3 regions of the Heyndrickxia sp. FSL K6-6286 genome follow, and region 3 is predicted to be linked to each of the others. Evidence: riboswitches for the same ligand, from Rfam matches in the RefSeq annotation. Region 3 holds a riboswitch; each other region holds the start of a gene.
The links. A riboswitch is a leader RNA that binds a small molecule or an ion and turns the genes downstream of it on or off. The one in region 3 is predicted to bind S-adenosylmethionine.

Region 1: linked by a shared signal. The riboswitch ahead of MHI39_RS22955 (transporter substrate-binding domain-containing protein) and the one ahead of MHI39_RS02535 (methionine biosynthesis PLP-dependent protein) in region 3 are both predicted to bind S-adenosylmethionine.
Region 2: linked by a shared signal. The riboswitch ahead of MHI39_RS06925 (methionine ABC transporter ATP-binding protein) and the one ahead of MHI39_RS02535 (methionine biosynthesis PLP-dependent protein) in region 3 are both predicted to bind S-adenosylmethionine.

What each region holds. Positions count from the first base shown of each region.
Region 1 is NZ_CP152029.1:4,544,659-4,550,407, forward strand. Features, by position in the region: gene MHI39_RS22940 (amino acid ABC transporter ATP-binding protein) at 261-1,016, opposite strand; gene MHI39_RS22945 (amino acid ABC transporter permease) at 1,009-1,743, opposite strand; gene MHI39_RS22950 (amino acid ABC transporter permease) at 1,756-2,463, opposite strand; gene MHI39_RS22955 (transporter substrate-binding domain-containing protein) at 2,482-3,345, opposite strand; SAM riboswitch class I at 3,495-3,604, opposite strand; gene MHI39_RS22960 (EAL domain-containing protein) at 3,731-5,749, opposite strand, start outside.
Region 2 is NZ_CP152029.1:1,409,487-1,415,235, reverse strand. Features, by position in the region: gene MHI39_RS06935 (MetQ/NlpA family ABC transporter substrate-binding protein) at 552-1,385, opposite strand; gene MHI39_RS06930 (methionine ABC transporter permease) at 1,413-2,081, opposite strand; gene MHI39_RS06925 (methionine ABC transporter ATP-binding protein) at 2,074-3,105, opposite strand; SAM riboswitch class I at 3,212-3,317, opposite strand; gene MHI39_RS06920 (hypothetical protein) at 3,464-3,802, opposite strand; gene MHI39_RS06915 (MFS transporter) at 3,968-5,236, opposite strand; gene MHI39_RS06910 (thioredoxin family protein) at 5,325-5,642, opposite strand.
Region 3 is NZ_CP152029.1:462,519-468,267, forward strand. Features, by position in the region: gene MHI39_RS02510 (SCP2 sterol-binding domain-containing protein) at 1-107, shown strand, start outside; gene MHI39_RS02515 (hypothetical protein) at 97-411, shown strand; gene MHI39_RS02520 (GNAT family N-acetyltransferase) at 396-980, shown strand; gene MHI39_RS02525 (hypothetical protein) at 1,149-1,715, shown strand; gene MHI39_RS02530 (ammonium transporter) at 1,892-3,145, shown strand; SAM riboswitch class I at 3,637-3,744, shown strand; gene MHI39_RS02535 (methionine biosynthesis PLP-dependent protein) at 3,843-4,964, shown strand; gene metC (cystathionine beta-lyase) at 4,961-5,749, shown strand, end outside.

The DNA of each region.
Region 1 (5,749 bases), 1.2 Mb from region 3:
CATCCCAATTGTTCTTGATTTGTCTATTTAATGGTTTCGTTCGTTTGTTACATTTGAAAAAGACCCCTACCGTCGTTTTTTTTCATGTAACAGGGTTCATGTTTGCAGTTCGTTTATCAGTGAATTAAAAAGAATTCTCGTTCTTAAACTCTTTTTATACGTTAATACATTTACCTAAATAACAACAATGCTAAGCATTAGAAATGGGTTGTCTATAAGAGGACAAATTTATCCTCTTACTAGAAAACCCTGTTCTTTTCTCAAATATAATAAATATATTCCTTCGGTAGGACTCGTTTTAAGAACTGTTGTGTCCTTTCTTCCTTAGGTTGTGTAAAAATTTCCTTCGGTGTCCCTTCCTCTACTACCGTACCTTCATCCATAAATACAACACGATTAGCTACATCCTGTGCAAATGACATTTCATGTGTAACTACCAACATTGTCGTTCCTTCATTGGCAATCTTCTTCATGATGTTTAAAACCTCACCAACCAGCTCAGGATCAAGAGCTGAAGTAGGTTCATCAAATAAGATAATCTCTGGATTCAACGCGATCGCTCTTGCAATACCTACTCTTTGTTGTTGCCCACCTGACAATTCATTTGGATAAGCATTATATTTATCCGATAATCCAACCTTATCCAAAGATTTCTTTGCAATTTCAATTGCTTTTTCTTTTATTATTTTCCTTCCAATAATTAAACCTTCTGTTACATTCTCTAATGCTGTTTTATTATTAAAAAGATTATAATTTTGAAAAACAAACGCAACCTTTTGCCTGACCTCATGAATTTGTTTTTTAGTAGCTGCTTTAAGATTTACATTCATATTCCCAAAAACAGCCTGACCTTGATCGGCCCTTTCAAGAAAATTAATGCATCTTAACAATGTCGTTTTACCAGATCCGCTAGGACCAAGAATAACAACAACATCTCCTTTACTTATGCTTAAATTTACCCCTTTTAATACTTCACTTTTCCCAAATGTCTTATGCACATTCTTAATTTCAAGCATAATGTTGCCCCCCTTTTGCTGTAGTTGTTTTATAGGAGCTAAGTCTTCTTTCAAATAGCTTGAACCCATATTCCGTTATGCTACAAATAATCAAATACACAAGAAAAATATCAATATAGGCCTCAACATAGTTATATCCTACATTTGCCGCTACCTTTGCCTTTAAAGTAATTTCAGGTAAGGACATAGCATAGCCTAAGGAAGTTGCTTTTATCAGATTTACCGTAGCGGTGCAAATATTTGGCAATGCCACCACCAATGCTTGTGGAATAATAATTCTTCGATAGGCTTGAACATTCGTTAATCCCACAGATTGGGCAGCTTCTAATTGTCCTTTACTTACTGTTATTAATGAGGAACGAAATATTTCAATTAAGATTGCAATCGTATTTAGAGAAAAAACAATAAATGCATACCATATCTGATTCACCTCATAAACATTTTTATCTATATGGAGCCTAGAGAATAACGATGATATGACTAAAGGTACGCTGTTATAGATAATAAATATCTGAACGATTACAGGTGTTCCACGAACAAATGAAACATATATTCTCGAAAGTTGACTTAAAATTGGGATGCGATTAATTCTTGTTAATGCCAATAAAAAACCAAATGGTGAGGCGACTATTAATGCGACAATCGTTATAATTAAGGCAGTAGGTACGCCTGATAAAGCAACAAAAAACGTATCGACTAAAAACTCTAGATTAAAGCTACCTTGCACTCGCGTTCCTCCTTATGTTGATTTCAATGATTGTTTTCCTTTACTAAATCCCTTTTCAAATTTTAAAAATACTTGTTCGATCACAATAGAAATAATCCAATAGATGATCGATAATGCCAAATAGATCTCTAAAGCATGTGCATTATAATTGCTTGCAATAATGAGATTGGCTTTCCCCATTACATCTATTAGGCCGATCGTATATGCTAAAGAGCCTTCTTTAATTAACTCCAATAGACTGTTTCCAAAGTTTGGAATAGCTACTACAAATGCCTGTGGAAAGACAATTCTTCTATATGCCTGAAAAGGACTTAATCCCACACTAACAGCAGCCTCGAATTGCCCTTTATCCACAGATTCATACGCACTCCTTATTACTTCAGACATAAATGCACCAAACTGAAGAGAAAAAGTAATTACTACAAAAACAATTTTGTCAACATTACCAGTCTGAACTGAAAATTTTTCTAATAGTGCTGGAACCCCATAATAGACTAGAAATAACAAAACAATCGATGGCGTACATCTTAAGGCAGTGGTGTATCCATTAGCAATTTTTCTAGCAATCCTACCTTTTCCTATTTTCCCCATCGCCAAAATAAACCCTAGAATGGTTCCAAACGTTACCGATAAGCCAGTAACAATAAATGTTACTTTTAGAAAAGGAAGCAGCATTGGGATGGATTTGAATATATAAGATGCATCAAAGTATTTTTCCATTATCCCCCTCCATTTTTCCTACTTTTTCGCTTGATCTAATACTTCAAATAAATCTCTTCCGTAAAATTTCTTACTTAACTCATTCGTTTCTTTTTTCTCTTGCAGTTGTTTGATCGCTTGATCATATGCATCCGCAAATTCCTGCTCTTTTTTATTAAATAGTGGCCAGGTTTTTATTACGGCGAATTCATTATAGACAACATCATTAACTAAATGATGATAAGGACCATTTTTCTCCTCTACCTGTTTTTTAAAAGGACCCTCAATCATTACTCCACCATCTACACGTCCTTCATTCACCCATTGGACAACATCAACCGAAAAGGTTTCTCCTGCCTTGAGCTTAATTTTATTATCTGGGTGTGACTGATTATATTCATCAATAACTGTATACTGAGCATTATTTGCGGCAATCGGTGCGAGGGTGTATCCCGCAGAAGCAAAGTCTTCTAAACTTTTAATCTCCTTATTTTCTTTCTTTAATACAAGTCCTGTACTACTCAGTCCAAGAAATTCTTTAGGATAAATAAACTTCTTTGTCCTTTCTTCAGTCCAGAATGCATTTTTTACTCCAACCTGAAATTTCCCTTGTTCTACCCCTAATAGTAAATCATCACTCGTTGTACCTACATACTCAAATTCATATTCAGGTAAGAGTTCATCGACTAATTTCATGACCTCTACATCATACCCAGTTGGATTCCCATTCTCATCTATGTATGAAATGGGCTTGGAGGATTGATCAAAAGCTACTTTTACCTTTCGAATCTTGCTACCATTTTCATCGGTTGATGAATGATTTGCTGATGTTGTACAGCCTGCCAATAACATAACGAATGTCAAGCAACTAATAATGCTAACTACCTTCCTTTTGTCCTCCATGAAAAAAATCCCCTCTCTTTACATTTTTCTGTACCGTAGCCAACAAAAAGGATATCATCTTCAACTACCCACTTTTTCATCACCCCTAAAAATCGAAAAACCTTTCTTCTACCGAAAAGAAGAAAGGCTCAAAATACTTGAACAATCTCCTCTTATCTTTCAGAACCTATTTGCTCTGCTGGAATTAGCACCGTTTAATCAAGGAGATTAAGGTTGCCGGGTATCATAGGGCCAGTCCCTCCACCGCTCTAGATAAGAAAAAACTAAATTATATATTCCTATAAGAAAACTTGGAATTGCTTAAAATTTAATATATCCAGTATTCTGACTATTGTCAAGTATAAAAAAAAGGAGTATAAACTCCTTTCATCCCTAATCATCGATTTTAATGGATCCCCTTACTCATAAATGATTCAAACTGCTCAGTCTTTAAAGGCTTACTATATAAATACCCTTGTACTTCATCACATTGAAACGATTGAATAATATTAAATTGTTCAACTGTTTCAATTCCTTCTGCAACAACCTTCATCCTTAGCCCATGTGCTAATTCAATAATTGCCTTTGTTAGGGCAGCATCTTGAGAGTCCAAATGAATATTTTGTATTAACGAACGATCAATCTTAACATATTCAAATTGAAATTGTTTCAAATAGGTAATAGAAGCATATCCTGTACCAAAATCATCTAAAGAGAATGTAATCCCTCTTTCTTTAAAATCTTTTATCGAATCATAGACTATCTTTTCATTTTGCATAATAATTCTTTCAGTGATTTCAAATTCAAGCAAGTTTGGACTAATCCCAGTATCTTGCAAAATTTGCATTACACCTATACTCCAGTTTCTTTTCAAGAAACTTTTCGGTGAAATATTAATTGAAACAGGGACGACCGGCATGGATTGAACTTGCCAATGTCTTATTTGTTCACATACATATCGAATAACCCAGTCTCCAATTTCTACAATTAAGCCTGATTCTTCAGCAAAAGGAATAAATTCTCCTGGATGGACAAGTCCTCGTTCTGGATGCTCCCAACGTATTAATGCCTCAGCACTAACCATTTTATTTGTTTTAACATCAATTCTAGGTTGAAAATCAACCCTAAACTCATTGTTAGTTAATGCTCTTCTTACATCCTTTTCAAAGAATGTAGATTTATTTGGACACTTCATTATTGATTGAGAATATAAAACATAATTATCCTTCCCAAGATCCTTTGCTCGATAGAGAGCACTATCTGTATTTTTTAGTAAAGTCCATGCATCCTTACCATCTAAAGGATATTGACAAATCCCTACACTTGCAGAAACATACAACTCATAATCATTTATTGTAAACGGCTCTTTTATTCCTTGAATAATTTGTTCCCCTACTTGATTTAAATCATAAATATACTTGTCATTTCTTAACAAAATGGCAAATTCATCCCCACCGATTCTAGCAACCAATTCTTTATCAGGTATCATTTCAACTAATCGGTGTCCGATCTGTATCAATAGTTCATGGCCAATATCATGGTTTAAAGAGTCATTAATGTATTTGAATCGATCCATATCCAGAAAAATAACGGCAAATGATTGATTTTTTTCCTGTGAATCCTCAATCAATGAATGCAATACTTCATCAAACATTCTTCTATTCGGTAAATCCGTCAAATAATCATGATAGGCAAAATAAGCAATTTGCTCCTCATTGCTTTTTTGTTCTGTTATGTCCGAAATAATTCCATCCAGTCTTGTAATGTCTCCCTTTTCGTTAATAAAAGGAATCGTTTGATCCTGCAGCCAACGAATCGAACCATTCTTATGAATGATTCTGTACTGATGATGAATGGATTTCCCTTTCTTTAACTCACTTTGCTTCTCAAAATAAATGGAATGATCTTGCTCATAAATAATATCCTTCCATAGAAAGGAATTGGTCATCATCTCCTCAGAAGAATAACCTGTAATATTATGAAGCCCTTCAGAAACAAATAATATTTTTTTAGTCTTGAGATCTTGTGACCAAATACATACTTCTAGATTATTGCAAATTTTTTTAAACTGCTCTTCATTTTCTTTGAGCTTCTTTTCAATTCCCTTACTTTTCGTTATATCTTTAGCAATACCAAATATAGCAACGATCTTTTTGTGTTTAATAATAGGAATTAAATTAATATTTACTTCAATGGCAGACCCATTTTTATGTAGTAAGGCAATGTCGTAATTTTCAGGTCTACCATTACATGCTTGTTGAAAGTAATAAATGGAATGATCTAATGATTCTGGTGCTACATACTTTTTAAACGAACCATATATTTCACTACTATCATATCCAAACATTGAGGGGACCTTATTATTAAATGATAGAACATTCCCTGTTAGATCTAATGTAAATATAAGATCGGGGTGATGATCTAA
Region 2 (5,749 bases), 950 kb from region 3:
TTGTTTGTACACCTCGTAACCGACTCCATGTGCCCCATGCAACGCCTTTTCCATATCATTTGTGTACTGTAACTCAAGAGAGTTAATAACGAATCATTCCTTCCATTTTTTGTTTACGGTCTTTATGATAACAAAGATTTTCTATCTTAACAAAAAGGATATGGCGGATTAATAAAGCATCTCCTTCTATATTCATGAGTCATGGTAAAAAACTTTATTAATTACTTAATAATGATCTTAAATGCTTCAAAATAATAGCTAGTTTCGAGGAGATGTATGAAGTGTTCACTTTATAATAGGAAACAGGAATGAACTTTTTAGATTCGCACAAAAGAGGGGGCATTTCGCTCAAAATTTTCTTGATTCGCACGAAATCCATCTTGATTTGCACGAATTCTATTCTTGTCCCCTGATTCGCACAAAAACAATTGTGATTTGCACGAAATTAAATATGATTCGCACGATATGACTCTTTTTCGCACCAAATATTTTTGAAACTGATTTGCCAATAATAAAAGCTCCGGAAAAAAATTCCGAAGCTTTTTACTATATTATTTACCTGAGACTGGAACAACTGACCCTTTCCACTCTTTTTTAATAAAATCTTGGATTTCTTTAGAATGTAAAACTTCAACTAATGTTTTAATTGATTTTTTGTTTTCATCACCTTTACGTACAGCGATCACATTTACATATGGTGAGTCGTCTCCTTCAATGGCGATAGAATCTTTTTTCGGATTCATACCTACATCAATAGCAAAGTTGGAGTTGATAACAACTGCATCTCCCTCTCCATTATTATATGCTGTAGTTAAGAAGGCTGGATCATATTCATAATCAAATTTTAATTTTTTTGGATTTTCAGCAATATCTTTAATCGTTGCCTCATCCTTATTTACACCATCTTTAAGCTTAATTAAGCCTTTTTCTTCAAACAATGTTAGAATACGACCGTGATCAGCGACAGAATTACTCATTAATATTTTAGCACCATCCGGAAGTTCATCTAGAGATTTATATTTTTTTGAATAAATCCCCATCGGTTCAATATGAATGCCACCTGCATTTACAAAGTCATATCCAAATTCTTTGATTTGTTTTTCTAAATAAGGAATATGTTGAAAATAGTTAGCATCTAAATCTTTTCCATCTAATGCTTTATTCGGTAAAACATAATCTGTGAACTTCTCAATTTTAAGATTGATGCCCTTTTTCTTCAAAATAGGCTTTGCTTGTTCCAAAATCACTGCATGCGGAGTATTTGAAGCTCCTACTACTAAAGTTGTTTCTTTACCATCGCCTTTTGATTTTTCATCTGAAGAACCACAGGCCGCTAATCCAAACACAAGCAATGCTGCAAAAAGTATACCTAACCATTTTTTCATTTGTATTTCCTCCTCTTTAATATGAAGTTATCGCTTATCTATTTTTCTTGTAATTAAATCTCCAATCATCTGGATGATGAAAACGATAATTAAAATTATAATTGTAGCTACAAAAGTAACATCTGTACGATTTCTTTGGAAACCATCTAAATAGGCTAGATTTCCTAATCCGCCGGCACCAATTGCACCTGCCATTGCGGTATACCCTACAATAGCAATGGATGTAACAGTTATACCTGAAACAATGGCCGGCATTGATTCTGGTAATAATACTTTAAATATAATGGTACTCATCTTGGCACCCATAGCCCTCGCTGCTTCAATAACGCCTTTATCGACTTCTCTTAGACCAATCTCCACTAATCTTGCATAAAAAGGTGCCGCACCTATAATCAATGCAGGTAAAGCTGCTTCTGGCCCAATTATGGAACCGACAATTGTTTTAGTAAATGGAATTAAAAGAACAATTAATATAATGAAAGGAATCGAACGAAAAACATTAACAATTGCTGAGATAATTGTGTTTATTGCACGGTTTTCCCATAAACTTCCTTTCGCTGTAAAAAACAATAACAAACCTAATAATATTCCGATTACAAATGTTGCAATCACGGACCAGAATGACATATATATAGTTTCTTTAGTGGCATCCCACATAGAAACCCAATCTACGTTTGGAAAGTATTTCTCAAGCATCTGCCTTCATCACCTCTAGCTCAATCTCCTGTTGTTTTTGTAAATAAGTTAATCCCTTATTTATTTCTTCTTCCTCACCATCTACATGAATGAACAATGTCCCATATGATCCATTCTGTGTTTGTGAGATGTTGCCCTGAATAATATTTACAGAAAGAGAATAATTCCTAATAAGATCAGTTATAATCGGTTGTTCAGCAGAACCTCCAATAAAAGTAATCTTCACTAATCGTCCACTTGAATACATATTTAATAGTTGTTGTACTGTTTCATGGGTATCTTCAGGTTCTGTGAGTTGTCTAACGAAACGTTTTGTTATTTTCTCTTGAGGTTTTCTAAACACATCAAGTACGCTTCCCATCTCAACAACCTGACCATTTTCCATAACAGCAACTCGATGGCAAATTTTCCTAATCACATGCATTTCATGGGTAATTAGCACAATCGTTAATCCAAGTCTTTTATTAATATCCACTAATAGATCCAAAATAGAATCTGTAGTCTGTGGGTCCAATGCAGAAGTCGCCTCATCACATAAAAGTACTTGAGGGTCATTTGCTAAAGCACGGGCAATACCTACACGTTGCTTTTGTCCACCACTAAGCTGTGAAGGGTATGCTTCTTCCCTTCCATCTAATCCAACAAGCTTAATTAATTCGTCTACTTTTTTTCTACGCTGCTGTTTTGATACACCCGCGATTTCAAGAGGAAAAGAAATATTTTCCCTAACAGTACGTGACCAAAGAAGATTAAAATGCTGAAATATCATTCCAATGCCTTGTCTTGCTTTTCTTAGCTCTGCACCCTTTATACTTGAAATTTCCTTCCCAGCTACATGAATCTTACCCGAGGTTGGAATTTCTAGACCATTTAACATACGGATTAACGTACTTTTCCCGGCACCTGAATAGCCAATAACACCAAAAATTTCACCTTTATTTATATCAATGTTAATGTCATTAACTGCTGTAACTTCTCCATTTTTTGTAGAAAATATTTTTTTTACTTTTTGAACGGTTATCATGCTGTCCACCTCACTTGTATATGACGCCTAGTATTCCAATAATCTGGGCAAAATAAAATGCCTTTCTGCAAAATGACAGAAAGGCATGAATAATTATGAAACCTTCCTCTCATCTTCCAAAGTTAAAAACTTTGTGTGAATTGGCACCATTTCAGATATCTGACGGTTGCCGGGCTTCATAGGGCACATCCCTCCACCTCTCTTGATAAGAGCACATATATATGTAATTGTTAATCTTTCAAACAAAAAATCCCGTTATTAAACTTTCAATATCAAAGACTTAATTTAGTACAAAAGTCATTCTATCATGATGGTTAATGACTGTCAACAAAAAATCACAAGAAATATAGTTCTCCATTCATGCAATCTGATAGTCTTTACTTAGCCATAAAATCGATTCAAGTAAAAGTGATAAGCGATAGGAGCCATATAATGTAAGTTCGTTATTTTTCACTAATTGACTTAAGCGAATATGACCATTTAAAAGATGACATAGTATTGGTTTGGAGGCATGTATTTCTAAATTCGATTCGCCTATATCTTTTTTCATTATAGAACAGCTATTTTTAGAAATATACAATCCCCATTCCTCTTTATCGCAAACAAATTTTATCATAATAGGACGGTTTGGAAATAAGGCATTCAAATGTTTTCGATTATCCAACTCTTGAATCAGTCTTTCAAAAAATGAATCCACAAAGATCACCCATTTCTCGTTTATCTTTTATACACTTATTCATTTTTTGAATAGAAAATCCTCTATCTATCGTTCTACAATTTTTTCAAGATATAAAATACATAAAAAATTCTTGTCGAATAAAATCATTATCTATTTATTTCCCAAGAAATTTGTCATAAGTATTTATACTACTTTTGAAATAGGAGGATGATCTTTTTTGCTTCCAAAAGATTTAAAGACAATAAAAAAGTAGATCGACCCCACTAAATATAAAAAACATGTGATTGAAAAAACAATGGCGTAGCCATTATAAGAACCATTTCGTGAAACAATTCCCATTGAAACTGGCCCCATCAACGCCCATCCTAAATTAAATACCATTTGATTGACAGAGTTTGCAAGACCCTTCACTGAATTATCAACTTTAGACATCATTAATGACATTTGAATTGGATTTCCTGCATTCATTAAAGCCTGCCTGAATAAAAACCCAATTGCTGCAAGTAATAAACTATGAGTAAATCCCGTTAATAATAAAAATGGGAGAGAAGCCAATTGCAAAAAGACAACTGCCTTAACCTCCCCTACTTTACTTACTACAAATGGACCAATAAACATAGCGATGGCGGTTGCTGCCTGCCCCATCGAAATAATAAATCCAATCGTTGTATTTGAAGCATTAAATCGATCAGCAAAGTATAAATTTAAATAAGGGATTACAAGTCCTGCACCAAAACCGATTAATAATTGTGCAATGGCAAAAAAGATGATTAATTTAAGACTTTCCTTTTGTTCTTTGAATGAAATGAAGCGCTTATTATTATTTTTATCGTTGTTTACATCTGTTTTCATTTCCTTCAGTCTCATTATTGGCAATATTCCGATCAAAAATATAACTGCGCCAATTATTAAAGTAATCCGAATACTAATAATCGGACTATAGATCCATTCAAGTAAGTCAGAAAGTACTCCCCCAAATATATTTCCAATCACATTAGCAGCTGTCATCAATCCAAAATGTAGTGAAAACAGTTTGACACGTTGTTCAGCTGTAGAGTTTTCAGCCAATAAAGGAACGGATGAAACTTGTATAAATGCTTGGGTTAAACCAGTTAAAAAAGCTGCCATAAGGAGAAGTGTTCTTGGCTCAATAATACTTCGAAGAAATAATGTAACTCCTGTAAAAATTAATCCATATATTATAACTCTTTTCCTTCCCAGTCTATCACTTAATATTCCTGCTGGAATCAGAATAATGGCTGTTGCCAGGGATGTCATTGAGATGACCTGCCCATTCATCTGATCTGGGAAACCGAGTTCACGAATATAGAAGTTGTAAATGACCATAAAAACACCCAAACCAATTTGCGTAAAAACGTTTCCATAAATGGCATTTCTTATATTCGAGTTATAACCTCCCCATTGCTGTTTCCACCTATTTGCCCATTTCATAAAAAAAATCCCCCACCCGATTATTTCGATACCCTAAATAATCATAATCGCGTGAGGAGAAAAAGTAAATGGTCTATTCAGAAATGTTTTAATCATCTTTATTTATTTGTTTTAAAAGCTCATACAAATGAGTAACCGATTGAAAAGCATATATTTTTTCCAAACAAATTCCCTCTTGAAATACTAATAAACAGGGGACACTCTCAATTGAATACTTCTCAGCCATTTCTGGCATATAATTTAAATCAGCTTTTCTAAATTCAAACTGTGGTACTAAATTTTCCACAATATCGAGCATTCTCCCCGCTACCTGACATGTCCCGCATAAAGGTGTATAAAAGTATAATGCTAGTTGCTTGATCTTCCTTGTATTTTCTGTAATCTCTTCCTTTGTCCATTCTTTCATTATGATCGTCCTCTTGTGAATTTCTATATTTATAATATAGCCTTTATAATACTTGGCTATAATTTTTCAAGAAAAAATTAAGATTGATAAAGGTATAAATAAAAAAA
Region 3 (5,749 bases):
GGACGATGAATAGTGCTGCAGCATTTATGATGGGGAAATTAAAAGTACAAGGAAGTATTGGATTAGCATTGAAGCTGGAAAGCTTATTAGGTGAATATGAGCTATAACTTAGAAATTAAAGCAATAGACGACTTGAGAGTTGCAGCTGCATTTATATCAAAATGCAACTCCACTTCCCATCAGCATGTTGGCTATTGCGGTGAGAATGAGAAGGAAATTCTACATACCCTTGAATATGACTTTTCGGATCTGCCCCTTGCAGAGTCATTGATTGGGGCTTTTCACCATGATCAGCTTGTAGGTGTTCTTGGGTTAGATATAGAGAAGGATTCTCAAGAAGTAGAAATTTGGGGCCCTTTTATCCAGTGGGATGATTGGTTAGATGTTGCACAAAGATGTGGGATGGGTTAATAAAAAAGTTATCTATTTCTGTCCAACAATATAACGGCTTTTATCATAAGGAACATCAGTATGCAGCTCCATTTATGGATCAGCTTCAATTTGAGAAGGGAAATGCTCATTATATATTAATTGCTAAACCATCTCCAGACGATTCTCTCTGTGATGAAGGGATTCAGGAAATAACAAGCGATTTATTTCCGACATTTATTACTTTACATCAAGAGTTGTTTCCTCATACATATTATAATGGGGAGGACATTATTCAACGATTAAACGATGATCGAAAAGTTCTTATTTCTAAGGATAACGAGGAATTACAGGGCTATGTATATTTCGAGGCAAATCCTGAATTTCATGAAGGAAGTCTGGAATATATTGGTGTCTCGCAAGACCATCGTAAAAAAGGTGTCGGAAAACGATTGATAAGGTCTGCTTTATTTCAACTCTTTAACCATTTTTCGATTGAAGAAATTCAATTATGTGTAGCTGCAGAAAATGAGAAGGCATTAAAATTATATAAAAGTGCTGGTTTTTTAGTGAAAAATAAGCTTATTTCCTATAGAAGAAAGGAAATCTAAATAAGTATTTTGCATATAATATCAATGTCAATAAACTCCTCACTGAATGATTGTGTGGGAGTTTATTTTTATACCGCTATACTATTTACCAGCTTTATAAGAGATTGAAAACGCAGGAAGATGCTCATCCTATAAAAAGATGGTTAGTTGAAAGGGGATAAGATCATTTTGTTTATACGACATTCAATCATCTCTTTGTGGACATTATTTGATCCTTTTTATCATTTAGTTAGAAGGCTGAAATATATTGGTACATTTCAAAACAGAAAAGCTGTGTTTCGGGTAAAGTTGACCAAATATAAAGGGAAGGATTTTCTTTTATCAGATGGAACTTTAATTACAAAAAATGATCGTTTGCTTAAAATTCATCTTCATAATGTTCGTATACTGAAGGAAGTGATTAAAGTGAATGATTCATTACACAGAACACGAGCGATTTATCGAATGGTGGAACAATCGATGCCAATTTTAGCTATGTTTCTGGAAAATCATCGTAAGGTTGATGATATAAAGGGAATTATCGGAATTACGATGCTCAATAAGGGTGTGAAGAAACTTGGGTTTGAGCTAATGTATCCAGAAAACGGATTTTATATTCATTTTAAGCGAATATCGCAAATGCCTATCTATCTTCTTTCTACAACATCCTTGTCAATTAGAAAGATAAAAAGAAAAAAACCAACATATTTATTAATGTCGAAGGAACAATTATTTGAAAAATATTTAGGGGCTTAAGCCTCTTTTTTTGGTCTTTTTAATTTCGTGTAATGTTTTTTAACATTAATTTTTAGATTTTTTACAATTCTCTATTGACACACGCTTAAAATCCACTAAAATAATAAGAAAAAATGTAATCATGTTAGATTTTTTAACATGAATTATGCAATTAAACTTACAGGGAGGGTTTTTATATGGCAGTAGAGATATTAATGAACAATATGTGGGTAATGTTGGGGGCTATCTTAGTTATCCTCATGCAAGGGGGATTCATTTTACTGGAGTGTGGATCTACACGAATGAAAAACGCGGGACATATAGCTGGAAAAACAATTTTTACTTTTGGGATTGGATCACTTATTTTTTGGGCCTGTGGGTATGCATTTATATTTGGTGAAAACTCTAACTTTTTTGTTGGACTATCACACTTTTTTTACTCGAGCAATGAATTGAATGGTGAACTTTCTTCTTCTGTCTTCTTCTTATTCCAATTAGCATTTGCGACAATTGCATTAACCATTGCATTTGGTGGTTTTGCTGAACGTGCTAAATTCTCCACTTATGTGATTTTTTCTATCTTATTTTCGATAATGGTCTACCCAGTAATTGCCCATTGGATTTGGGGTGGTGGCTGGCTTGCTGAGCATGGTAAGCAAGATTTTGCAGGGTCTACAGTTGTTCACTTGACGGGGGCAATGGCCGCCTTAGCAGCAACATTATTATTGAAACCAAGAATAGGTAAGTACAATAAGGATGGTTCAGTTAATCAAATTTTGGGACATAACCAGGTGTTTACTGCATTAGGAGTTTTAATTTTGTGGATTGGTTGGTTTGGTTTCAATGCAGGCAGCACATTATCTGTCTCAGAAGGGTTTTTTGGATTTGTTGCTTTAAATACAAACTTAGCTGCGGGATCAGGAGCATTAGGGGCACTTCTTATATCGTGGTTATTGCTAGGAAAGGCAGATGTACCGGCAATTTTAAATGGAGCATTGGCAGGGCTAGTAGCGATTACAGCATCATGTGCGTTTGTAGCTACGTGGGCAGCAGTAGTTATTGGCTTTATCGCTGGTATTTTAGTATTTTATAGCATGAGATTTTTTGATAAAAGAAACATTGATGATCCGATATATGCATTATCAGTTCACGGGACAGCGGGTATATGGGGAACATTGTCTACAGGATTTTTTGCTACAAAGGAACTTGCAACTGTTGGATCACCAGGCTTATTTTACGGAGGGGGATTTCATCAATTAGGAGTACAGTTTATGGGCGTTTTCGCTTCTGGGTTATATGCCTTTCTTGTATCATATGTCATTTTATTTGTAATGAAGAAAATGATGAAGGGGCTTCGTGTCACTGAAGAAGAAGAGACCATTGGACTCGATTTAAGTGAACATGGCAGCTATGGCTATCCGGAACTCGTATCAAAAGAAAAAATAAGCTGATTCAACGGCATTGAATCATTTATACATCTTTTCCTTTGATTAATAAGGCTCTTTTTTAAACATCCTTGCTATTTAAGTATAGTTTTAACGAATAACTATCGGCTGAAGATCGCTACACCTTTAAATTTTTACTAGAGAAAAGAGTTACAATAAGCATAAGAATTGCAGGAATTTTTTATTGGGGAAAAAGATGGTAGTTGGGCTTTTATAAGAGCAACAAACGATACGAAAACATCCATTAATAAATGACTCGTTTGGAAGACCGATGTGAATGTTTAACTATATTTGTTGTGAACAGACATTATACTTTAGGATATGCAGTTTTAACAGCAGGTTAGCGAGTGGTGTGTTTATTTAATGGACCTATATGAGAGAGTAGGCAGGAAAAATTCGAATAATTAAATGAAGTTAAAAAATCTTGATTATTTAATAATTTTATTGTACATTTAACATTAAGTTTGAAAATTTTAACACATAAACTATATAGTTAAATCTTATCTAGAGAGGTCGAGGGACTGGCCCTATGACGCCTCAGCAACCAGTCAACATGATTGATATGGTGCTAATTCCAGCAGGTTTTATAACCTGAACGATAAGGAGAATCTAATGGCTAATTGGGACTTCTTCTTATAGAAGTCCCTTTTTTAGTTGTATGTTCTCCTCATAGTCCAAGTAAAAATGAGGGAGGAAGTTTAAATTGAGCAATCATCATATTGAAACGAATCTTGTTCAAATTGGTAATCGAAGTGAATCCGAGACAGGAGCAGTCAATCCACCTATTTTTTTATCGACTGCTTATCGACATGAGGGAATAGGATTGTCAACAGGGTTTGACTATTCACGAACCAAAAATCCAACTCGTGCGTTGCTAGAAGATAGCTTTGCGAAATTAGAAGAGGGAGATCAAGGATTTGCCTGCAGTTCTGGAATGGCAGCTATACAATTGGTATTATCTCTTTTTGAAAGTGGAGATGAATTAATTGCATCTGATGATTTATATGGGGGAACCTATCGCCTATTTGAACATTATGCGAAGGCATATGGAATCGTAACGAAATATATAAATGTAAATGATATTGAGTTAGTAAATGAATCAATCACTGAAAAAACAAAGGCGATCTTTATTGAAACACCTACTAATCCACTGATGGTGGAAACGGATATTACGAAAGTGGCCACTTTTACTAAAGATCACCAACTATTGCTCATTGTCGATAATACTTTTTTAACTCCATATCTTCAAAAACCAATTCTTTCTGGTGCTGATATTGTTGTGCATAGCGCAACGAAGTACATTGGTGGACATAATGATGTACTTGCTGGACTTGTTGTGGCAAAGGGCAAAGAGATATGTGAGAAGCTTTCTGCCTTTCATAATGGTGCAGGTGCAGTATTATCACCTTTTGATTCTTGGCTGTTAATAAGAGGCTTGAAAACTTTAGCATTACGAATGGAGAAGCATGTAGATAATGCAAAACATCTAGTGGAATTTTTAAATGAACGTCAAGAAGTAACTGATGTTTTGTATCCGGGTAGAGGTGGGATGGTTTCTTTTCGTTTGGAAAAAGAGGAGTGGATTTCGCCGTTTTTAAGGAACTTAAAGCTTATAACTTTTGCTGAAAGCTTAGGTGGAGTTGAAAGCTTTATTACTTATCCTGCCACGCAAACTCATGGAGATATACCTGAGGAAATTAGAATAAAGAATGGAGTCTGTAATCGATTGCTTCGCTTCTCTGTAGGAATTGAATATGTTGAAGACATAAAGAACGATCTTGAACAGGCTTTTCAGTTGCTTCAGAAGGAGGAACAATTCCTATGAGTAGAAGCCAAAATGATTTTGATATTGAAACAAGACTTACTTCTCAATCAGCATTTATCGACTCGGCTACAGGGGCTGTCAATCCACCGATTCATTATTCTTCAACATTTCATCAACATCAATTTGATCAATTTGGGCCATATGATTATAGTCGTTCTGGTAATCCAACTCGTAAGGTACTCGAGGATATGATTGCGGATTTAGAAGGGGGGGCCAAAGGATTTGCCTTTGCATCTGGGATGGCCGCTATTTCTTCTGCTTTTATGCTTCTTTCTGCTGGAGACCATGTTTTAATCTCGGAAGATGTGTATGGTGGTACATTTCGAATGATTACTCAGGTCCTGTCAAGATTTAAGATTGAACATACCTTTGTCAATATGACGGATTTAAGTGAAGTAGCCCGTTCCTTTCAACCAAACACGAAAGTAGTTTATGTTGAAACGCCTTCTAATCCACTTTTGCACATTACAGATATAAAAGAAGTGGTGAGATTAGCCAAAGCTAAAAATTGTTTCGTCTTTGTTGACAATACATTCATGACTCCTTTTTTGCAAAGACCACTTGAGTTGGGAGCGGATATTGTAATACATAGTGCGACAAAGTTTTTATCCGGTCATAGTGATGTCGTTGCAGGTCTAGCTGTGGTTAAAGATGAACAATTGGCGGAACAATTAGGCTATATTCAAAATGCATTTGGCTCAATTTTAGGAGTCCATGATTGCTGGCTACTATTACGTGGGATGAAAACATTAGGTGTTCGACTGAAGCAATCCTCCCAGTCGGCA